Regions from separate parts of the Enterococcus sp. DIV0756 genome, predicted to be linked through region 3. Evidence: predicted binding sites of a transcription regulator. Region 3 holds the regulator's gene; each other region holds the start of a gene.
The links. Region 3 encodes NrdR, which represses ribonucleotide reductase genes. Its sites were predicted from a motif close to ACACNATATATNGTGT; they were not measured.
Positions count from the first base shown of each region.

Region 1: a site for NrdR is predicted at 3,718-3,733, ahead of IGI44_RS01595 (deoxynucleoside kinase). Genes of this name have one in related genera too.
Region 2: a site for NrdR is predicted at 2,951-2,966, ahead of IGI44_RS22990 (deoxynucleoside kinase). Genes of this name have one in related genera too.
Region 4: a site for NrdR is predicted at 3,334-3,349, ahead of nrdH (glutaredoxin-like protein NrdH). Genes of this name have one in related genera too.

Region 1 covers NZ_JBIOLF010000001.1:320,336-326,542, forward strand. The annotation lists gene fni (type 2 isopentenyl-diphosphate Delta-isomerase) at 1-371, opposite strand, end outside; gene IGI44_RS01580 (phosphomevalonate kinase) at 361-1,449, opposite strand; gene mvaD (diphosphomevalonate decarboxylase) at 1,446-2,438, opposite strand; gene mvk (mevalonate kinase) at 2,431-3,372, opposite strand; gene IGI44_RS01595 (deoxynucleoside kinase) at 3,752-4,408, shown strand; gene IGI44_RS01600 (glycoside hydrolase family 13 protein) at 4,424-6,055, opposite strand; gene IGI44_RS01605 (glycoside hydrolase family 13 protein) at 6,052-6,207, opposite strand, start outside.
Region 2 covers NZ_JBIOLF010000002.1:1,382,575-1,388,781, forward strand. The annotation lists gene IGI44_RS22970 (PTS system mannose/fructose/sorbose family transporter subunit IID) at 1-593, shown strand, start outside; gene IGI44_RS22975 (SIS domain-containing protein) at 609-1,664, shown strand; gene IGI44_RS22980 (SIS domain-containing protein) at 1,683-2,687, shown strand; gene IGI44_RS22985 (hypothetical protein) at 2,727-2,861, shown strand; gene IGI44_RS22990 (deoxynucleoside kinase) at 3,081-3,788, shown strand; gene pnuC (nicotinamide riboside transporter PnuC) at 3,885-4,628, shown strand; gene IGI44_RS23000 (hypothetical protein) at 4,684-5,583, opposite strand; gene IGI44_RS23005 (alpha/beta fold hydrolase) at 5,775-6,207, shown strand, end outside.
Region 3 covers NZ_JBIOLF010000001.1:1,860,758-1,866,964, reverse strand. The annotation lists gene IGI44_RS09045 (Bax inhibitor-1/YccA family protein) at 1-2, shown strand, start outside; gene polA (DNA polymerase I) at 315-2,954, shown strand; gene mutM (DNA-formamidopyrimidine glycosylase) at 3,003-3,836, shown strand; gene coaE (dephospho-CoA kinase) at 3,840-4,439, shown strand; gene nrdR (transcriptional regulator NrdR) at 4,573-5,046, shown strand; gene IGI44_RS09020 (DnaD domain protein) at 5,058-6,207, shown strand, end outside.
Region 4 covers NZ_JBIOLF010000001.1:2,491,018-2,497,224, forward strand. The annotation lists gene IGI44_RS12145 (FeoB-associated Cys-rich membrane protein) at 267-401, opposite strand; gene feoB (ferrous iron transport protein B) at 389-2,551, opposite strand; gene IGI44_RS12155 (FeoA family protein) at 2,552-3,022, opposite strand; gene nrdH (glutaredoxin-like protein NrdH) at 3,416-3,634, shown strand; gene nrdE (class 1b ribonucleoside-diphosphate reductase subunit alpha) at 4,039-6,198, shown strand.

The DNA of each region.
Region 1 (6,207 bases), 1.5 Mb from region 3:
CTGCCAGCTCCCATGTTGCCAAGGATCAAACCGTTGGGATTTACTTCGCGAACGACGCTGTAAGAATCAGACACGCTAGGATCTTTTAATGCGGCACTGACAGACCCAGTGGCCATCATCAGGTTCGTTTCACGAGCGATGATGGCTAAGTCGTGATTGATCTTTTTTGTTTTCTCGCTGCCCCCAGTCATGGCATTGATGTAGAAGGGGACGCTAAGCTGTAACCCTTGAAATTCTGTACGTAAATCGATGTCTTCTGGTTGAGACGCGACTAGGGAAGAGTGAACGATGCGAACGGCATCGAAATCATTTTCTTTTGGCTTTTGGTGGAAGGCTCGCGCCAAGGAAACATGTTCATCTTTACGATTCATAACGATCCTCCGTAAAATGATAGACGTGTAAAGGCAATGGCGTGATACCCGCTTTTTCCCATGAACTCATCAAAGGAAGAATTCCCGCGCGTTTATCAACGATCACAATTCCGCAATCGCCGCCGCCGGCACCAGAGGATTTTGCCGCACCGCCATATTGTTCCGCCAAATCATTCAGGCGTTTCAATTCTTCTGTTTCAATCGAAACATTGCTTAGGCTAGTCAATTGGTTGAGCAAACTACGATTTTTGCGGATCATTTTTTGGATCAAGGCCACATCGTTTTGCTTGAACCCTTGAATCATCTGGTCGACACATTCCTTGCTTTCCTGTAGAAAGTTCTCGTAGGACGTTTTCTTCTCGTCTCGAGATTGATGAACCTGATCGACTAAATCAGAAGTCGAAGCAGGACTGCCGGTCCAACCAATCAATAGGCGTAAATCTTCAGGCACATCTAACGGTTCGATCTTCAAGCTAGGCCATTCGCTTTCGATCAGCGTGGTTAGTTTTTCAGTTGCCAGTTTGTTTAGCACCCAATCATGGTCAAAGGTTGAAAAAGCTAGCCAGCCGCCATAACAGCTTGCCGCAATATCTCCACAAGAACCGTTTCCTTGAACGTTCAAATGCGCCAACGTAGCTAATTTGAACAATTCCAGCTGTGAAAGCTGTAAATCATAAAAGGCATTCAGGGCTTTGACCGTTGCAACCGTTACGGCACCGCTGGAACCTAAGCCGTACTTGCGACCGTTGGAATTATCCAGTTCACTGGTTACTTTCAAATCAAAGAAGGCCAGTTGTTTGCCTTTTTCCTGCGCGTACTTCTCCGTAAAGTGGATCGCCGCTAAAATATAGTGAAAAGGATTGTCGCGAATATCTAAAACCAATTCATTTTTACGTCGTGTCCAACGAATCGGCATGTCGCTATATTGGGCAGATTGAATACTGCCGCTTTTCTTAGCAGGACCAATCGAAACAGAAATGAATTGATCGATTGCTGCGATAATTGCGGGATGTCCCGGTTCTACTACCGCGTATTCACCGGCAATATATAATTTTCCAGGTGCTGTTACTTCGATCATTTCACTTCCTCCTCTGTCAAAATTTCAATTGCAGGACCCGCGTGGGCGACAACGAGCTGTTGCTTGCCCAATTGTTCTTTTAATGCGCGTAGTAACGCTTCTTCGTTTTTACGTTCGACTAAAATCTTCACATTCGGACCAGCATCCATCGTGAAGTAGCAAGGCAATCCGCTGTTTCTGATTTGACGAACAAGGGTCATCACCTTCATACTTTCCGCTGACCAATAAGTGAACGGTGGATTCGCCGCTAAAGTGGTTCCGTGCATTTTCAAGGCGCTTGATTCGGTTACTTCGCCTAAAGTAATAAAGTCTTTTTCAGCAATCGCTTGTTTCGCCTTAGCTAAATCTGTTGGGACTGTTTGCAGCCAACCGTCATAAAAAGCAGATGTTTCCACTGTCCGCTGCATCCCATCGCGACTTGAAACGTCTTTTTGCGCATCATTGACGACGACAAAAATCATACTCAAGTCATCTTCAAAGCTATCGCTAGGAATATTAACCGCATAAGAGGTCTCATCAGAGTCCCCTTTTTGCCATTCCGCAAAACCACCATAGATGCTGCGGCAAGCGGAACCTGAACCACGACGCGCGAGACGTGACAATTCCTCAGAAGAGAGCTCTAAATCTAATGCGGCACTTGCGGCACCTGCTAAAGCGGCCAACCCGCTAGCAGAAGAAGCTAAGCCTGCTGCAGTAGGGACGAAGTTTTGACTTTTAACGATCGCTCGCAGCGAACAACCCGCTTGATCGCGAATGACATTAAGAAAGCGACTCACTTTTAAGGTCGCTTTCGAATCTTGTTGTTGATTGTCTAAATAGAATTGGTCTTCTGTGATTTCTTCTGTAAAGGTCACGTGTGTTTCTGTATAAAAAGCATCCAATGTCAGCGATAAGCTGTTGTTCATTGGAATGATCAGTTCTTGGTCTTCCTTGCCCCAATATTTAATCAAAGCAATATTCGTGTATGCTCGAGCCTTACCACTAAACATGTGCGTAGACACCTAACCCTTCGATCCATGTATTTCGCGCGCCAGCATCTAATAAAATTTGCTGCAGCTGACGACCGCTAGTTTCATTTTCAGCTAACGCAATCATACACCCACCGCGTCCGCCGCCTGTTAATTTTGCTCCAAGTGCCTGATTTTCCAACGCTGTTTCAATTAAGTGATCCAAGTGATGATTACTGGTGCCCAATAGTCGTAACAGTCCCTGAGCTTGATTCATACAGTCACCTAAAATCTGCGGACGATTTTGTAAAATGGCCTTCTGAGCTTGACTAGTCAGCTGCCCCAAGGTTTGGATTTGTTGATTGGTTTCAAAAGGACGCAGCTCCATTAGCTTGGCGATATCTTTGACTGCTTTGCGGGTTTGTCCCTTTATACCAGTATCAGCTACCACTAAAAATGCATCCATATTTAGTTGGAAAGGCTGGAAGCCGATCCCTTTTTGATAAAGAATCGGTTCGGTTCCGCTAATAGTTGTCGCATCAATACCGCTAGGATTTCCATGGGCAACCGCTTCGGCCTGATTAACAAAATGTAATACCTTGTCCTGAGTAGCTGGTTCCTCCATCCAATCGAAAATAGCCCGTGTGATCGCAACTGCTACAGCCGCACTAGATCCCATGCCGCGTTCCGCTGGAATGGAGCTTTCGATTTTTAAATAGAAAGGTTCTGGAATTTTGAAATGCTTCACTAAATACCATAATAATACTGTCACGTTGCGCATTGTACTTGGCGCTTTTGAAAGTGGTCCGTGGAAGAAACTAGATTCGATCCATGATTCTAGTTTGTTCGCATGGATCGTTGCTTGGATACCGGTCCCTGAAAAGGGAAAGGCAATCGCAGGTTCTCCATAGACAACAGAGTGTTCCCCCATTAAGATAATTTTTCCGCTGGCATAACCCGTGCCAATCGATTTCATAAAAAAACCCCTATTTCGTTTTAGAATAATTCTTTCTCATGAGAAAAATAAAATATTCATGTTAATATTTATTTTAATTGAACCATTCTTATAGTGAAAAGAATTTGTTTTCTTTTTATCTTTTACTAAAATTGCGAATAGAATCCTTACATAATAGTAATTATCTATTTTAGCTTCCTACCCATTTTACTCAGAGAATGCCTACAAGTAAACGAAAGCACTGAAAAGTTTTTGAAAATCAGCGATTTTTTAAACATTCTTTAGAAGAAAAAAGTGATTTTTTTGACAAGTATTTTGATTGACGGTACAAGATATTGGGGGTATATTGGATAAGTTGAAAAATAATCACTATATTTTGTATGAAGCGAGTTGGAGGTTTATGAGCGTGATCGTATTAGCAGGAACCATTGGAGCAGGGAAATCAAGTTTGACCGCAATGCTGTCGGAGCATCTTGGGAGTCAGGCTTTTTATGAATCAATCGATGATAATGAGGTATTGCCGCTGTTTTATGCGGATCCAGAGCAATATGCTTTTTTATTGCAGATTTATTTTTTAAATAAACGTTTTGACAGCATCAAAAAAGCGATGCAGGATGACAATAATGTCCTAGATCGTTCAATCTATGAAGATTCTTTACTGTTTCATCTAAATGCCGATCTTGGTCGGGCAACGGAGACAGAAGTGAAGGTCTATGATGAATTATTGGCAAACATGATGCAGGAATTGCCTTATGCCGCCCACAAAAAGCATCCAGATCTATTGGTGCACATCCGTGTTTCTTTTGAAACGATGATGGAACGAATTCAAAAGCGCGGACGGGAATATGAACAATTGGAATTTGATCCAACCCTGTATGATTACTATAAAGAATTAAACAGTCGTTACGATCAATGGTACGAAGACTACAATGAAAGTCCTAAGATCCAAATCGACGGGGATCGATTGAATTTTGTTGATGATGCCGCTGCACGCGATGAAGTCATTCGCCTGATTGATGAGAAGATTTTAGAAGTTCAAGGTGCCACGGTAGAATAATGAAAAGATGCTTAATCATAATTGATTAAGCATCTTTTTTACCACCACTGCCTCAAAGGGTCTCAATATCATTGTTTTTCCCCAAGACGGCTCTTGGTAATTTGCCAATAATATAGTAACTGGTTTGTTTACCCAGCGATTGGGCAGCGTGATTGTCTGCGGCTGATCGCTCAAATTAGTGAGGATATACGCTTCCTCCGAGTCTAGTTTGCGGGTATAGGCCCAGACCTTGGGATGCTTGGCTAGTTCAATATGATAGCTGCCATTCAGGAAGACGGGCAAGGATTTTCTTAACGCGATCAACTTTTTATAATAGTTGAAAGGGGAGAAGGGATCTGCTTCTTGAAGCGCAACATTGATCTTATCCGTGTTAGGATTGAGCTTCATCCAAGGCAGGTTCGTTGAAAAGCCGCCGAAGTCAGTCCAATGCATGGGTGTCCGAGAATGGTCGCGGGTCCAATGGGTAGTTAGCCGTAGGGCTTCTTCGGGAGATAATCCCTTATCTAGCCAATCGTGATAAGCAGCTAAGGAATCGGTCGCGTTGACTTCCTCGATCGACTCAAAGGGGAAGTTCGTCATTCCTAATTCCTGTCCTTGATAAATGAAGGGTGTTCCTCTCAACAGCATATAAGCCGTGGCTAAGGCGGTTGCTGATTCGCGGGTTTCGTTGCCAAAGATTGAATTGCTGCGGGGGTTATCATGATTATCGGTATACAGCGCGTTCCATCCCAGGGGCTGCATATCCTTTTGCCAGCGGGATAGTACTTTCTTAAATCCCAGCAAATCTCCTGATTCAAAGCCGGGTTCCCCCGATCGAACCTGATGCTCCAGCTCGAAGATCATATCGATATAGCCGTCTTCTTCATTGGTCCAAAAGGGTGCTGTTTTACTATTGACTCCGCTTGCTTCGCCAACGGTCATAATGTCGTAACTACGGAAGATATCTCGCAATTCAGACATATACGTTTCGATACCAGCGACATTCATGAAAGGCGCCCAAGGGTTATCTGTGATTTTGAAATCCCAAGGTTCTTTTTGAATGTGACTGATCGCATCTAAACGAAACCCATCAATCCCAAAGTCCAGCCACCAGCGAATCATCTGGTAGATTTCTTCTCGCATCGCTGGATTTTTCCAGTTTAGATCAGGCTGTTCTTTAGCGAAAACGTGAAAATAAGCTTGCTTTGTATTCGCGTCATAGGTCCAGGTTGATCCGCCAAAAAAACTTTGCCAATTATTCGGCATTTTCTCTGGCGTCGCATCGGCCCATAAATAATAGTCGCGATAGGGATTGTCTTTGTCTTTTTTTGATTCGATAAACCAAGGATGTTGATCACTCGTGTGATTGACGACTAAATCCATAATAAGACGAATCCCAAGCTGATGAGCGGCTGCAAGCAAATCTTTTAAATCCTCAAGTGTTCCAAACTCAGGATTAACTGCCTGATAATCTGAGATATCATAGCCGTTGTCTACGTTGGGGCTCTTATAAATAGGATTGAGCCAAATAAAATCGATCCCCAGCTCCTTTAGATAGGGAAGTTTTGCCTGAATGCCTTTTAGATCACCAATCCCGTCATCGTTGCTATCCATAAAGCTGCGGGGATAAATCTGATACCCGGCAGCATTTTTCCACCATTTGCTCATGTTTCTTCTCCTAGTTCTACTACAAAGGCATCCCACGGCTCTAAGCGAATGGTTCGTTCACGGGGGATGTCAGTCGTGAAGTTTGAAATAATGACTCTTCCTAACGTTCCTTCGGGATAAGTAAACGTATGGGCGTCATTTGAAAAATTTGT
Region 2 (6,207 bases), on a different contig from region 3:
CGTTGATTTTAGGGATCAATGCGGCGATGGAAGAGGAAAATGCTAACGATCCGAATTTTGATGTTTCCACAATCGATAATATCAAAACGTCATTAATGGGACCATTGGCTGGGATTGGCGATTCCTTCTTCTGGGGAACATTACGCTTGATTGCTACTGGCGTGGGTACTTCTTTGGCATTGCAGGGCAATATCTTAGGACCAATCTTGTTTATTCTGATTTTCAATATTCCACATTTATTGTTCCGCTATTTCGCTACCACTTGGGGCTATAAATTGGGAACCGGCTTTCTGAAGAAAATTCAGGAAAATGGCATGATGGGCAGCTTGACCTTAGGCGCTTCGATCATCGGTTTGATGGTGGTTGGCGGAATGACTGCTTCAATGATCGATATCAATATTCCGTTAAAAATTGGGACAGGTGAAAACGCGGTGACGGTTCAAAGTATTTTTGACGACATCGTGCCACGAATCTTATCACTTGGTGCTTTTGGAGCCGTCTTCTATCTACTGAAAAAAGAAGTCAAAGCCTTAACGATTTTATTAGGATTAGCGGTTTTCGGCATCCTTGGTTCACTGATTGGGCTCTTTTAAGAATGGAGGGAAAACATGTCAACAATGACAATGCTTGATTACATTGATCAAGAGCAGGAGACATTGACGAAGATTTTAAACGAGTATGATTTTTCAGCGGATGCACAATTGTCAGAAATGAATACTGTCACGATTTTAGCGACAGGTTCCTCCTATAATGCGTGTTTATCAGCAAAGTTCGCGTTTGAAACACTGGCGGATGTCACGATTACGATTGAAGAGCCCTATAATTTCAATCATTATGGGCACTTGATCAAAGGAACAGATACAATTATCGGCGTTTCTCAAAGCGGGAAGAGCGCGTCAACGATCGATGCGATGAAGAAATTAAGTGGCAGCGAGATTCAACGGATCGTGTTAACCAGCGATGTAGAAAGTCCGATTGCTCAAGTGGTTGATAAAGTCATTGACCTAAACATGGGAATCGAGACCGTTGGTTTTGTAACAAAAGGCTTTTCAGCCACGATTTTACAATTGATCCTGTTGGCGATTAAAGTCGGCGTTTCGAAAAAACAAATTGATGAGCAAAAACTTCATGCGCTTAAGGAAGAATTAGCGGAAATAATTACCCATATTCCAAGTGTGATTGCAAAATCCAATGACTTTTTTGAGCAGCATGAAAATCTGCTGAAGCTTGGCGGACGTTTCGTTGCATTAGGCTACGGACCAAACTGGGGAACCGCGAAGGAGTTCGAAACAAAATTCACTGAAACCGTGCGCCGGCCTAGTCAAGGCTTTGAATTAGAAGCTTACATGCATGGTCCTTATTTAGAGGCTGATTGGGAACATACGCTATTCTTTATCGAAACACCCAGTGTGAATCTTGAAAGATCACAGGCTTTAGCGGCTTATATGGCTAGTTCTGTAGGAAACATTCTGAGGGTGACGACAGAAAAAGCTTCTGATAATGATACTTTGGGCTTAGATATCAAAGTTTCAGAGCTTTTCTCTCCATTAATATTGATTATTCCATTCCAACTGCTGGCTTATCGCACGGCAACGGCGAAGGGAATTGATTTAAGCAAACGAATTTTTGATGATTTTGATGCAGTATTAAAAAGTAAAATATAAAGTTGAGGAGTTTATGACATGTTGAAATTTAATGAACAGCAGCAAATTGATGATATCCAAGGAGCTTTAGAGCTACGCCCACAGGTTGAAAAAATCATTGATGAGGTGTGGGAAAAAGGTTATGACAATATCTTTTACTTAGGCATCGGCGGCACCTATGCTTCAGCGATGCAGGCAGTAACCTATATTAACGGTCGCAGCGATTTACCGGTCTATGTGCAGCACGCTGCTGAATATTATACTACCGGTAATCGCAGACTGACGAAGGATTCATTAGTGATTCTTTCTTCAGTAACAGGCACAACGGAAGAAGTCGTGAAGGCAGTGGATAGGATTAAAGAAGTCGGCGCAACCTTATTAGGCTTTATTGATACCGCAGGGACGAAACTGGCTGAAAGCTGTGATCACGTGATTACCTATCCGAATCCTGGAACTGAGCAGATCAAATTCTTTATGGTTGCGGATCGTTTGATGAACAAGAATGGCGATTTTCCAGATTACGATGAGTATTATGAAGAATTGGAAAATCATTTAGCCAAAGGGTTAGTCGAAGCAGAAAAACAAGCAGAAGACTTTGGCCGTGCGTTTGCTGAAAAACATCGTCACGATGCTATGCATTACTTTATCGGAGCTGGTAATCAGTGGGGTGCCGTTTACTCATACGCGATGTGCTATTGGGAAGAACAAAGCTGGTTACGCTCTAAATCAATCCACGCCGCTGAATTCTTACATGGAACGTTAGAAATCGTGGATGAAACAACCCCAGTAACACTATTTTTAGGGGAAGATGAGCAGCGTCCATTAGCTGAGCGAGTGAAAAATCTCTTGCCGCGTATTTGTGGAAACTATACCTTCATCGACTCAAAGGATTACCCAATCGAAGGCATCAGCGAGAAAAATCGTGGACGAGTGCTGCCGCATCTATTAATGCACTGTGTCACTCAACGAATCGATGCCCATGTTGAAAAATTAAATTGTCATCCATTAGATATTCGCCGCTACTACCGTCAGTTTGATTATTAATAGTTCGAGACCTCTTTGCATAAAGCGAAGAGGTCTCTTTTGCGAGTCCGACTTTTTGCAGGATTAAAAGTTGGTAGTAAAGTATTTGGCTTAGAAGAACAAACACAGGGGAAGTATAGTCGGATCGTATGCGAAGCGAAAATAAAGCTATTTTTCACGGTTTTAGAAAAATAGTACCAAAAAAAGAGATAGTTGCGAGTCCGACTTTTGGAAAAAATCGTCAACATAGCGAAGAAAGTGGATACAATCCCTTAAAACCGACAACACTATATATTGTGTTGTCGGTTTTATATATCACTAAACAAGCACAAAATCTAGTCTTTACATCAAAAAAATTTAGGAGTACTATTATCAAGGATTTAAAAGATAAATTTCTAACTTAATGAAAAGGAGATGGATGAAACAATGCTATTAATTGCTGGCACGATTGGTGCAGGGAAGAGCAGTCTGACAGATATGTTGTCACAGGAGATGAATTCAAAACCATTTTATGAAAACGTGGATGACAATGAAGTGCTGCCGTTGTTTTACTCGAATCCAGAAAAATATACGTTTCTATTGCAAATATTCTTTTTAAATAAACGGTTTTTGGCGATGAAGGATGCTTTGAAGCAGGCGGATAATGTCCTGGATCGCTCTATTTATGAAGACAGTTTGTTGTTTCATTTAAATGCCGATCTTGGGCGCGTCAGTCAACAGGAAGTGTTGCAGTATGACAATTTATTGGACACGATGTTGAAGGAATTGGAGACTGCCGCACCAAAGAAACGGACTGATTTAATGGTTCATATTAAAGTTTCTTTTGATGTGATGCTGGATCGAATTGAAAAACGTGGAAGAGATTATGAACAAATCGCCGCGAACTCGGAGCTTTATGATTATTATCGAATGGTCAACGAACGTTACGAACAATGGTACGACAGCTTTGATATTTGCCCGAAAATTCAGATTGATGGCGATCGTTATGATTTTGTGGCTGATCCGCAAGCTGCTGAAACAGTGATTGCGTTGATTAAAGAAGAAACGAATAAGTTGAATCAGCAGGAGCTTAAAAATCCCCGCTATTATTCAAACGGAAAGATTGAAAAAGGAATTTTCTAGTCGTTCCTTTTTTTAGCGAATTAAAGAACGTCTGTATTCTAGAAATGTGCAGACAAAAAAATGACATTATAAATAGAGATTTAGAGGAGCTCCACCATGATAAATTATTTCAAATTTTTACTTCACCAGTTAAAAGGCTGGCCGCAACAAAATTATTATTTATTTTTCTTCAGTTTAGGCTGTCAGGTAATGACGTTAGTTAATCAGCCAATCAACCTTCTAACTGTAATTACCTTCATTGGAACAACTTTGGGGGTTTTATGTATTCTGTCAATCAATGCCGCGAAGTCAGTCAATGGGATTTTAGGGATCATCTCGGCCATCTGCTTTATCTATGTTGGCTATTCGGCAAAAAATTATTTGAGCATCGGCGAACAAATTGCATACATGATTACCCTGGATATCCCCGTATTGTTAAGTAAAGAATGGAATCATAATATGGCTGCCAAAATTCGCAAGTTTACTGGAAAAACTTGGGGGATTGCGATTATTAGTACCATCATCGTTTATTTTGTTTCCGGTTATTTGATTCAACGCTTCACTGACGATCCGCGTCCTTGGATCGATGCGATTGCCTTTTCTATTAGTCTGAGTGCTGGGATTATCAGTTTCTTACGTTATAACAATCAATATTTCTGGTGGTTGGCTTCAGGGCTTGCCCAAATGGTTCTTTGGTATATTTCCTTCAGACATGGCTCTGCGAGTCTAGCGATGTTTGTCAACAGCTCGGTTTATTTGATCAACGATGTGTTGGCCTTCACGGTTTCTCCTTGGTACAACAAAAAGGAACGGGAAAGAATGCAGCGGATGGAAGAAGAGTATTACCATTTGAGTCATTAATTTGAATAGATAAAGTATGACCTTGATGACATAGAAATCGTCACCAAGGTCATTTTTATTTCGTTAAAATCCAATTAATTTCATCGGTGATCCACATTCCCGGTTTTTTCAAATCATCAAAAGGGACCCACGAGCTCTTCATAAAAAGCTTCTCAGCCTGCCAATAGTCGTCACTCCGTTGTTTTGTTTTTAAATAGTCAAGGGCTGCTTGACATTCAGGACGATCCAAAAGTTTTTCTGACTTTAGAACGCTAAGAGCTTCTATAATATTCGTTCGATAAGGGTAGGGATAAAAAAGAGTGATCAGATCATCGTATAAAAACTCGTCGTTGTTCTGATGGAAAATGACACGGTGCTTCAAAATATAGTCCAAGCCTTGCTGTAATTTGGCAGAAAGTCCAGTAAGCTCCCCGTATTTTTTCCTATACTCTGAGAGTACTTTGACAGATTTCACAACACCGTCATAACAAGGGGACTTACCGACACAACCACCGAAACGGTGAAAGAGATCCTTGCCATGCCAAGTGGAAGGTTCGTCTTTTTCAAATGGAAAATACGAGATAATCCACTGGATGCCTTGCGCCGCCCATTCTTTTTTGCCAGCACGAATATAAATCGATGTGCAAAGTGCGTTGTGACAAGCGAGAACACCGTTTTGTTTTCCAGTTAACGAAAAGCCCTCGTCAACATTTGTATGATTATAGAGTGTTTCAAGCATTGCTTGGCTGCCATCCAAGCGTTCAAAAAAAGGAATCTCCGAAAGTTCTGCCAATAAGAATTCTAGCTTGCGCAGGCCCGTGAAGGTATCCGTGCGAATGCTCTCGGATAAAATGCGAGTAATGACCTCTGAATGTTTCAGGTAGTCCATAATTTCTGAAGATTCTGGACAGTGATTTTCTCTGACGAGTTTTTTTAAGTGCAATGCGGAGTCTATATGACTCTTCTTATCGATCATAGGAGCACCTCGAGTTCTTTCATAGTGTATTCGCGAGAACGGTTCAAATCAGTATTAGTGTAGCATTCCGATTGGGAAGTTGGAAGCTGCATTTAAGAAGGAGGGACTTTATCGAAATAAAAATTTTCACGCTAAAATGACCAGAAGGGATCTGTTATACTTAAATCAGTAAAATATAAGGAGAAAATAAAATGGGATACCTGTTATTGTTTGTTGTACTAATAATTATATGTATAGAATTTTATCTTTATAAGAAAGACATGAAAAACGCCTATGCCCGTTTGAACCAATACGAAGTCCAAACGCTAAACACCAGCTTCGGAAAAATGAACTATCTTGATTTAGGTGCCGGAGAGACAGTTATCATTTCTCATGGGATATTTGGCGGCTATGATCAAGGGATGACTAGTCTGGATCAAGTAGTAGGGGATACATGTCGAAAAATCGCACCCGCGCGATTTGGCTATTTAGGTTCAAGTTTACCAAATGAACCAACGCCGAAAAATCAGGCGCAAGCATTCACTGAACTAATGGACCAATTAGATATTGATAAGTGTTATCTCTTAGCGACTTCTGCAGGCGGTGCCGCTGGGTTAAGAATGGCTTTGGAATATCCTGACAGAA
Region 3 (6,207 bases):
AGAGGCGAGCAATCGTCTCTTTTTTTATTTCAAGGATTAAACAATGAGAGAAGTAATTTAATTACTTGAAGAGAGTAAAATGATTTTTCTTGTTTTTAAAACGTTAAAAGGAAAAAGAAATCTACAAAACTTGACTGCATTCTTTTCATTTCATTGCAGTCTTTGTTAAAATGAAACGTGAGCTTGTCGATATACACAAGAGGAAACTTGATTCGTTTACTGTTTTCACAATTATGACTTAGGGTTCAATTTTACTAAAAATAAGAACCATACTTAGTGATGAACAGAAAAAAATAATAGTAGGAGTCGAAGGTATGAGTGAAAAGAAATTATTATTAGTTGACGGAAATAGTGTAGCATTCCGTGCTTTTTTTGCCTTGCATAATTCGCTGGAGCGATTTAAAAACAAAAATGGCCTGCACACAAATGCGATTTATGCATTTAATAACATGTTTGAAAATGTGATGGATCGCGAAAAACCGACCCATGTTTTGGTGGCTTTTGACGCGGGAAATACCACCTTCCGAACGGCTATGTATTCTGAGTATAAGGGTGGTCGTTCAAAGACGCCTGGAGAGTTTCGCGAGCAAATGCCTTACTTACGTGAATTATTAGTCGGTTTAGGGGTTAAACATTATGAATTAGATAATTACGAAGCGGATGACATCATTGGAACCTTAGCACACAAGGCAGAAGATGAAGGCTATGAAGTTGTTGTTTTATCTGGAGATCGTGATTTAACGCAGTTAGCCACAGATAAGATCAAGGTGGATATTACGGTTAAGGGTGTTAGTGAAATCGAGTCTTATACACCGGAACATGTTGCTGAAAAATATGACGGTTTAACCCCAAATCAAATTATCGACATGAAGGGGCTTGCTGGAGATACTTCAGATAACTACCCTGGTGTAACGAAAGTCGGAGAAAAGACAGCAATCAAATTATTGAAGCAGTTTGGCAGTGTTGAAGGTGTATACGAAAACATTGATGAGCTAAAGAAAAGTAAGATGAAAGAAAATCTGATCAATGACAAGGATCAGGCCTTTTTATCGAAAGAATTAGCAACAATCAAATTAGATGCACCAGTTGAAATTTCCATTGATGAATTAGTGTATACTGGAAAAGATTTGGATAAGCTTATTCCTTTCTTTAAGGAAATGGATTTCAAAGGCTTTTTAAGCAAACTGAACGTGGAAGAAGAAGAAGTCGAGTTAGAAGACATCCATTTTGAAGTTGTTACAGAGTTCAATGAAAAAATGTTTGGCCCGGATTCAGCTCTATATGTCGAAATGCTGGAAGATAACTATCATATCTCTGATATTGTGGGTGTCGCTTGGGGTACAAAAGATAAAATCTATGTAACGAACGAACTGGCTTTGTTTGAAAATGAAGCCTTCAAGAAATGGCTAGAGACTGCGAATGGTAAGAAAGTTTATGACGCTAAGCGTACCTATGTGGCATTGAATCGTTATAGTACAAAAACTGAGGGAATCAACTTTGATGTGTTATTAGCCGCATATCTATTAGATACGAATGATAACAGTAACGATATTGCTGGCGTGGCACAATACTATGGTTATACAGAAATTCAAACTGACGACCAGATTTACGGAAAGGGCGCCAAAAAAGGGTTGCCCGAAGATGATGAAATTTTCTTTGGACACCTAGCTCGCAAAATCAAAGCCATCCATTTTCTAAACGATAAGTTAGAGAAAGAATTGGAAGAAAAGAAACAGGATAAGCTATTTTATCAAATGGAACTACCACTTTCTCGTATTTTAGCAGAAATGGAAATTGCTGGGATAACCGTTAACGCCCAAACCTTACAGGGAATGCGGGGAGAATTTTCAAAACGTCTACAGGAAATTGAAGAAAAAATCTATCAAGAAGCAGGCGAAGAATTCAATATCAATTCACCAAAACAGTTAGGTGTAATTTTGTTTGAAAAAATGAATCTGCCCGTTATTAAGAAAACGAAGACGGGTTATTCTACGGCTGTCGACGTATTAGAACAGTTACGTGAACAAGCGCCAATCGTTGAACATATCTTAAATTATCGTCAAATCGCAAAGATTCAATCAACGTATGTTGAAGGCTTATTAAAGGTGATTCAAAGTGATAATAAAATTCACACTCGCTATATTCAAACCTTGACGCAAACAGGTCGATTAAGTTCAGTTGATCCTAATCTGCAAAATATTCCGATTCGTTTGGAAGAAGGTCGAAAGATTCGTCAGGCTTTTGTCCCTCGCGATGAAAACTGGGTGATTTATTCTTCTGACTATTCACAGATTGAACTACGAGTTCTCGCACATATTTCTGGTGATGAGCATTTGAAACAGGCGTTCCGAGATGGGATGGATATCCATACTAGTACCGCGATGCGAGTCTTCAATGTCACTGAAGATGAAGTGACACCGAATATGCGACGCAATGCCAAAGCAGTAAACTTCGGAATCGTTTATGGTATTTCCGATTATGGCTTATCGCAAAATTTAGGGATTACGCGTAAGGCAGCGCAAGAGTATATTGATACGTATTTTGAAAACTATCCTGATGTGAAACGCTACATGGAAGAAAGTGTGCGTGAGGCAAAAGATAAAGGCTATGCGGCAACACTTTATAATCGTCGACGCTATTTACCAGATATCAATGCAAGAAACTTCAATCTTCGTTCATTCGCAGAGCGGACGGCCATCAACACGCCGATTCAAGGTAGTGCAGCAGATATTTTGAAGCTAGCGATGATCGAAATGGCTAAACGTTTGAAGGAAGAAAAATTACAGGCAACAATGCTATTGCAAGTACACGATGAACTGGTCTTTGAAGTTCCAGAAAGTGAATTGGAACAATTAGATAAGTTAGTGAAGGAAGTAATGGAAAATACCGTTCAGTTGGATGTTCCGTTGTTAACTGACAGTAATTGGGGTAAAACGTGGTATGAAGCAAAATAATAGAAAGCTGGGAGAGATTCCAGCTTTTTGGTTTAGGAGTGAAATATTATGCCAGAATTACCAGAAGTTGAGACAGTCAGAAAGGGGCTAGTTTCTTTAGTTAAGGGCAAGACAATTACCAAAGTAGACGTCTATTGGCCACGTATTATAGAATTTCCAGAAGTCGAAATTTTTCAACAACAATTAATTGGCGAAACAATTAAAACGGTTGATCGACGTGGAAAGTATTTAATTTTTAAATTTTCTCATTATGAAATGGTGTCACATTTACGGATGGAAGGAAAATATGAATATTTTGATCAACCGACTACTCTAGACAAACACAGCCATGTCCGTTTCATTTTTACTGATGGATCTGAGCTAATTTATCATGATGTACGAAAATTCGGTCGAATGGCTTTATTGAAAAAAGGAATGGCGAAGGAATATAAAGGTTTGATGCAGTTAGGCCCGGAACCAACAGATACAGATTTTGATTTAGCTGATTTTAAGGTTAAATTGAAGAAGGCTTCAACCATGATCAAGCCCTTATTACTAAATCAAAAGGTAGTGGCAGGCTTAGGGAACATTTACGTTGATGAGGTGCTCTGGTTGGCTAAGATTCATCCTGAACAACCCGCAAATACATTGAGCTCACAAAAAGTCGGTCATTTACGTGAAGCGATTATCGAGGTGATCGGAAAAGCGAAAAAAGCTGGGGGAACGACGATTCGAACGTATTTAAATGCGTTGGGAGAGGCAGGTCACTTTCAACAGGAGTTGCATGTCTATGGGCAAACCGGAAAACCATGCTCGCGATGCGGCACACCCATTATTAAAATTAAAGTAGCGCAGAGAGGAACACATCTATGTCCTCATTGTCAAAAACTGAAGAAGGTGTAAGAAATGAGCTTCGTATTAGGTGTCACTGGTGGAATCGCTAGTGGAAAATCGACCGTCGTTAATTTTTTTAAAACAGAAGGCTTCCCAGTTGTTGATGGAGATATTGTGGCTCGCGAAGTGGTTGAGCCGGGAAGTGAAGGATTAAACGCTTTAGAAGAAATGTTCGGATCAGAAATTCTACAAAAAGACGGCAGTCTAGATCGTAAAAAACTAGGAGCATTAATTTTTCAAAATGAGCAAAAACGACAAGTATTAAACAAAACACTTGATCCGTTTATTCGAGGAGAGATCGAAAAACAAACCGTTGAAGCAAAAAACAAGAGTGATTTAGTGATTGTGGATATTCCGCTTTTATTCGAGGGACATTATGAAGCGATGATGAGTGCAGTGGCAGTTGTCTATGTCACGCCAGAAATTCAATTGAAACGATTAATGAATAGAAATGATCTCTCCGAAAAAGCTGCTTTGGCTCGGATTAATAGTCAACTTTCACTGGAGCAAAAGAAAAAACGAGCGGACATTGTATTTGATAATTGTGATTCTCAAGAAAGAACCAAAGAACAGGTCTTAGATTGGTTAAAGAAAAACAAATTTGTTTCTTAAAGAATTCAGCGTCGTAGCTTTACGACGCTTTTTTTAGTGGACTGGTTATGGTAAACTCTTGTTATATAAACAAAATAATTATTCACATATAATTAGTGAATTTGTCCAATATAAAGAAAGTGTAGGTGGAATTATGCGTTGTCCAAGATGTAATCATAATAATTCTCGAGTAATTGATAGTCGACAGACAGATGATGGGCGAGCAATTCGCCGTAGAAGAGAGTGTGAAAGCTGCGGATTTCGTTTTACGACCTTTGAACGTATCGAAGCTGCCCCGTTATTAGTTGTGAAGCGCAATGGTGATCGCGAAGAATTTAGTCGTGACAAAATCTTGCGTGGATTGATTCGTTCTGCAGAGAAACGTCCAGTAGCGATGGAACAAATGGAACAAATCGTGGATCACGTAGAAAATCGTGTTCGCAGCATGGGAGAAAATGAAATTCTAACTAGCCAAATCGGAGAATTTGTCATGGAGGACTTAATGGAGGTCGATGAAATTGCGTATATCCGTTTCGCGAGTGTATATCGACAGTTTAAAGACATGTCAGTATTCTTAAAGGAATTACAAGAGATCGTTGACAAAGCCAAATCAACGGATGAAGAGTAGGAGGCTTTTTAGTGGCAGAAGAACTAAAACCCAGTACCTTTTACACGGTCTACGGCGAGCCACAACTTGATCAAAGCAAACAAGATGCGCTGCTTTACTTATACCAGCCAATTATCGGAAGTAAGGCGTTAAGTTTATATTTGAATCTTGCGAGTGATGTCACAATAGAAAGAAAAAGTCCTGCTTTAATGCATGCAGAACTATTAGCGGCAATTGATATTGGGTTATCAAGTATGATAAAAGCAAGAGAAAAACTTGAAGGTATTGGTCTATTGAGAACATATAAATTAGAAGATGAAAGTATAGGTATGAACTTGATTTACCAATTGATGACTCCTTCAGATTCTATAGATTTTTTTCAAGATCAACTATTGAGTTTTTTATTGATTGAAAAAATTGGGAGAACTCGCTATGATCGTTTAGTAGAAAGATTTAAACCAAAAGTTTTTGACATGAGTAGTGCCCAAAACATTACAAAGCGCTTTTTTGAAGTGTATCGTTTGGATGAAACTTCATTTGATAGTCAAAGTGATATTTTGGAGCAAACTCAGAGTGATTTTACAACAGAGGAAGAATCTAATTGGAAACTGTTTACGCAACAATTATTACAGGTATATAAGATATCTCTTACTCCCGAAGAACAGTTTAATGTCAAACAACTACAAATTCTTTATGGCTTAAACCCGTTAGACATGGCTCGTTATGTTGCAAATGCGACAGTGGCCGAAAAAGATGGATTAAATCTCAGCTATTTAAGAAAATTAGTAGATAAAGAGAATAGACCTAATCCTGCATTGAAAAGAATTGACAAAAAGAAAAATGTATCTATTAATGAAAAATTTAATTCAAAAGAATTAGAACTTATCAAACAAAGCAAAGAACTTACTCCAATAGATTTTATAAGTTCAATAAAAAATGCTAAAGGAGGCTTTGTTTATGACGGAGAAGTCACATTATTAGACAAATTGATAAAACGAAATATTTTTGATTCAAGTGTAATAAATATGATGATACATTATATTTTAGTAATTAAGAAAAACACAGGAATCAATAAAAATTATCTTGATAGTGTTTCAAATGCTTGGGCGCAAAATAATGTTAGAACCCCAGAAGAAGCTATTCTTTATATGAGAAATGACGGTAATAAACTTATAGGTAAAT
Region 4 (6,207 bases), 630 kb from region 3:
TAAAGTTCGGTACCGAACTTTATTACATTAGCTATTATAGTTCGGTACCGAACAGTTGTCAATAACTTTAACCTATTTTTACTACGCATACGATCCAACCAAAGTTTTCGATTATTCATTTAATGAAAGGAATTTTTTTTGGCTTCTCTACATGACATTCTGCTAAACCACCTATTCCATGACACTTGAAAAGAATACAGTTATTTAACAAACCTGATAAACTACAAAAAAGAACCTAGCGAAATTCACCAGGTTCTTCGTTCAGGTTAATATTTATGCTGCTCCTCTTTTACCGGACAACCACTGTCGCAATCTTCACAAGAACTGCCATTTTTAATCCGTCGATAGACAATCACTCCAGCACCGCCGAAAATCAAAATACTCAAAATTACAGTTGCCATTCTTTCACCTCTTTGATCTCTTCAATTGTTACTGATGGCGTTTGCTTAACAGGGCGTCTTATAATGAAATAAATCATCACAGCAAGCACACCCGCTGCTAAAATGAACCCGATACCGATCTGGCCATTTTCGAAAATCACATGTCCAAATTGGTAGACAATAAAGCTCACAGCATAAGCCAATCCGCATTGATAACCAATTGCTCGCCAAGTCCACTTGATGTCGCCCATTTCGCGATGGATCGCACCAATTGCAGCAAAGCATGGCGCACAGAGTAAATTAAAAACTAAAAATGAATAACCGGCGATTGGTGTATAAGCTGCCTGCAAGGATTTCCAGATTTCCACACCATTTTCTGCTACCTCAGCATGACGATATAAAATTCCAAAGGTACCAATCACATTTTCTTTAGCAACCAAGCCTGTGATCGCAGCTACAGCACCACGCCAGTCTCCCCAACCAAGCGGTGCAAATAGCGGTGCGATCAAACCACCTAAAGCGGCTAAAATACTATCATTCTCGTTCACTGCCTGTAAAGTAAAATTGTGACTAGAAATAAACCAGATCACAATACTAGAAACAAAAATAACTGTTCCTGCCCGTTTGACAAAGGCTTTACTATGATCATACGTATAACGCACCGTATTGCCAATTCTAGGCATATGATAGAGTGGGAGCTCCATGATAAATGGTACCGGATCACCCGCAAAAAGCTTAGTTTTCTTCAACGCAATTCCTGATAAAACAATGGCTCCCATTCCGACAAAGTAAGCAGAAGGTGCTACCCAGCTACTGTTAGGGAAAAAGGCTCCAGCAATCAGTGCGATAATTGGTAGTTTCGCGGAACAAGGCATAAATGTGGTCAACATTGCAGTCATTCGGCGATCCTTTTCATTCTCGATCGTTCGACTAGCCATTACTCCAGGTACGCCACAACCCGTGGCGATTAGCATAGGAATGAATGATTTTCCAGATAATCCAAATTTGCGGAAAATCCGATCCATCACAAAGGCAATTCGAGACATATAACCACAATCCTCTAACAACGCCAAACATAAGAAAAGCACCATTAATTGTGGAAGGAAACCTAAAACAGCCCCGACTCCGGCAAGAATTCCGTCTAATATCAAGCTTTGCATCCATTCAGCAACATTCCACGATTGCAAGGTTGAGCTGACAACATTTGGCACGATATCGCCAAATAGACGATCATTTACCCAACCAGTGCCCATCGCTCCAACCGTTTGAATCGCAATATAGTAAATCAACCACATTACTAACGCAAAAATCGGCAATGCTAAGAAACGATTAGTGACAACTCGGTCTATTTTATCTGAAATCGATAATTTGAATTGGTCCTCGTCAACAACACATAATGCTTTTAAATCCGTGATAAAGTTATACCGCTCATTGATTACCAAACTTTCGGCATCTTCACCAAAGATTTTTTCCGTAATTTGAATGATTTCTTGCAGATCTTTTTGTTGGATTGGACTTAAATCTAAGTCTTTTTGTGCTCGTTCGTCTCGTTCAAATAATTTCAGGCTATACCAGCGACTGTATTTAGTGACAACTGTGCTACCTAAAACTTCCACAATTTCACTAAGTGCAGCTTCTAAACGTTTATCATAGTGGGGAAAATTAACTTCCTCCCCTCCTTTTTTAATTAAATGAAGGGCTTCGCTTACTGCTTTATCTAAACCCCAATTTTTTAGTGCGCTGATTCCTACGACTGGAACGCCTAATGCATAAGCCAATTTGTCTAAATTAATTTGTTTGCCACTTTTTTTAATGATATCCATCATATTTACGGCGACTACTACTGGAATCCCCGTCTCAATCAATTGGGTCGTTAAATACAAATTACGCTCAAGATTCGTACCATCAATAATATTAACAATGGCATCCGGCGTACCTGAAAGTAAATAGTCACGTGCGACTACTTCTTCTGGAGAATATGGTGAGAGTGAATAAATTCCTGGCAAATCGTCAATGATGACTTCGGAATCCTTTTTATAAATCCCTTCCTTGCGTTCAACAGTTACTCCTGGCCAGTTTCCCACAAACTGATTCGTCCCTGTCAAAACATTAAAGGTACTTGTTTTTCCGCTATTAGGATTTCCCGCTAAAGCAATGTGTGTTTTCACCATTTATTCTGCCTCCTTAGAAACAATCACCATTTCTGACTCACTTTTTCGTAAACTCAATTCATAGCCGCGAACACGAAGCTCCATGGGATCTCCTAAAGGAGCCAGTTTAACTACTCTAATTGCGGTTCCTCTCGTTAACCCCATATCCATTAAACGGCGCTTAATCGAACCATTGCCATGAACATTTACCACGACCCCTTCTTCGCCGACATTCAATTGATCCAGAGATACCCAAGTTTCTTGGTCTTCCGTTAGCTCTTTCACAAATATTTGTTTGAGTAATGACTGGGATAAAGCCAGTCGTGTATTATGCAAGAGAATAATGCCATTATCACCAGAATGATTGACGACGGCAACTTTCGAACCGACAATCATACCCAAATCTTGTAACCGACGCTTCAAATCATTTGTTAAAGGCATTTCATCAATCTGTACGACGTGGTTCAACGAAACATCTGCCAAAGTTGTCATTTTCTTCTCCACCTTACTGTTTGACTTCTCTATCTAATTAATAATGAGAATCTTTCTCACTAAGAATAGCTTCATTTGATGGCAAAGTCAATAAATGGTCGAAGATTTTTGCTTTTTTCCGAGCAAGTTGTTTGACAATCCCTGATTTATTTGTTTCAAAATACGGATTTTCGTTATTAAAAAAATTTTTTTCTTGTAAAAAAACATCGTATTACGGATTTCTCTATTCTGTAAAGGGATTTTTCTTTGCAACTACCCGTTTTCAATCTTTTTGCAAAAAACACAAAGAGTAGTATACCAATATTTCTCCAACACAATATATGGTGTTTAACGATTGACTTTTTCTCTACATCTTTTATACTAGTAATTGTAGAAATCAAGGGAGGTAGTCTTATGGTAAAAGTCTATTCAAAAAATAATTGTATGCAATGTAAAATGACAAAACGTTATTTAACTGAAAATCATATTTCATTCGAAGAGGTCAACATCGACAATGAACCCGAAGCTTTAGGTTTTCTGAAAGATCAAGGTTTCCAAAGTGTCCCAGTTATTTTCGGCGGACAGCAAGCCATCATCGGTTTCCGTCCAGATCAATTGAAAGCATTAGCGTAATTTAAGAGGACGCGGCAGAAGCATTTAGCTTCATGAATAAGAAGGACCATCTTAAAACAGATTTTCATGTTTTGGACTAATTCGGCTTATTGCGTAGAAGAAATTGCTTCTAGAGCACCGTTTTTCGAAACTTTGCGATCCATGATTGCAAAGTTTTCTTTATTGCCAGTTCCAATTTTCGCAGTTTGCTTAGTAAATGAGTCGCTGTTCAAGAAACTTTATGGAATGGTTATGTGTATGAGCTTTCTCTAAATTTTAACGTCAGAAAAATTCAGACAACAAAATGAACGAACTTTGACGTTATCTGTTGGAACATTCATAAATCAATACGTGATGACGAGTCATTCCTTCGATTTTAAATGATTAGAAATATACAGACACTATATATAGAAAGATGTGACGAGATGAGTTTGAAAGACCTAGGTGAAGTATCATACTTCAAGTTGAATAATGAAATCAACCGTCCAGTGAATGGACAGATTCCACTAAATAAAGATAAAGAAGCATTAGCCGCTTTTTTCAAAGAAAATGTTGAACCAAATACTCATGCATTTTCTTCCGTACAAGAGAAAATCAACTATTTAATAGAAGAAGATTTTCTAGAGGCAGAGTTTCTTGCAAAATATACTCCTGCTTTTATCGAAAAGCTTTATACCTATTTAGCTGAACAAAACTTTACTTTTAAATCATTTATGGCAGCGTATAAGTTTTACTCGCAATATGCGCTGAAAAGCAATGATGGCACGGAATATTTAGAAAGCTATGAAGACCGTGTTGCTTTTAATGCCTTGTACTTTGCGGATGGAGATGAAAAATTAGCTTTGTCCTTAGCAGATGAAATGATCCATCAACGTTACCAACCCGCTACCCCGTCCTTCTTGAATGCGGGACGCAAACGTCGTGGTGAATTGGTCTCTTGTTTCTTGATCCAAGTAACTGATGACATGAACAGCATCGGCCGTTCAATCAACTCCGCTTTGCAATTATCACGTATCGGTGGCGGTGTCGGTATCAATTTGTCCAACTTGCGTGAAGCAGGTTCACCAATCAAAGGTTATGATGGAGCAGCAAGTGGTGTCGTTCCAGTTATGAAATTATTCGAAGATAGCTTCTCTTATTCAAATCAATTAGGTCAACGTCAAGGTGCCGGGGTTGTTTACTTAGACGTCTTCCATCCAGATATTGAAATGTTCTTATCTGCCAAAAAGGAAAACGCCGACGAAAAAATTCGCGTGAAGACTCTTTCCCTTGGTGTGACTGTGCCAGATAAATTTTACGAATTGGCTCGTAAAAATGAAGATATGTATTTGTTCAGCCCTTACGGCGTCGAACGCGAATATGGTGTGCCTTATTCTTACGTGGATATTACGAAGGAATACGACAACTTAGTCGCTAATCCAAATATTCGCAAGAAGAAAATTCGTGCCCGCGATTTAGAAAATGAAATCTCTAAGTTGCAGCAAGAATCTGGCTATCCATATATCATCAATATTGATACAGCGAACCGGGCGAACCCTGTTGATGGGAAGATCGTCATGAGTAATCTATGTTCTGAGATCTTACAAGTTCAAACACCTTCTACCATCAATGGACGACAAGAATATGATGTATTAGGTACAGATATTTCATGTAATCTTGGTTCAACCAATATCGTGAACTTGATGGAAAGTCCCGACTTTGGTCAATCTGTTCGGACAATGGTTCGTGCGTTGACTTTTGTTACTGATGAGTCAGATATTGAAGTTGTTCCTTCGATCCAAAATGGAAACAAGCTGAACCACACGATCGGATTAGGTGCGATGGGCTTACACAGCTTCTTTGCGAAACATCTGATGGAGTACGGTTCAGAAGAATCAATCGACTTTACCAATATTTATTTCACGTTGCTTAACTACTGGACACTAATGGAAAGCAACGAATTAGCAAAAGAACGCAAGACAACCTTCAATAACTTTGAAAAATCAGATTACGCAAACGGTTCGTATTTCGATAAATACACGACTGGCGAATTTGTACCTAAAACAGCTAAAGTCAAAGAAATTTTCAAGGATATCTTTGTCCCATCTGCTGAAGATTGGCAAGCATTAAAAGAAGCCGTTCAAAAAGATGGTTTGTATCATCAAAACCGTCTAGCCGTAGCACCAAATGGTTCAATTTCTTACATTAATGATACAAGTGCCAGCTTGCACCCAATCACTCGTTTGATTGAAGAACGTCAAGAGAAGAAAATCGGTAAGATCTATTATCCAGCACCTTACTTGAATAATGAAACCTTACCTTACTATACTTCTGCCTACGATATGGATATGCGCAAAGTCATCGACGTTTACGCAACTGCGCAACAACACATTGACCAAGGAATGAGCTTGACCTTGTTTATGCGTTCGGAAATTCCTGGAGGCTTGTACGAATGGAAAACAGAAAGTAAACAAACCACACGTGATTTGAATATCTTGCGTAACTACGCCTTCTACAAAGGCTGTAAATCAATCTATTACGTACGTACCTTCACTGATGATGCCGAAGAGATTGGTTCAAATCAATGTGAAAGCTGTGTAATCTAATGATCATTA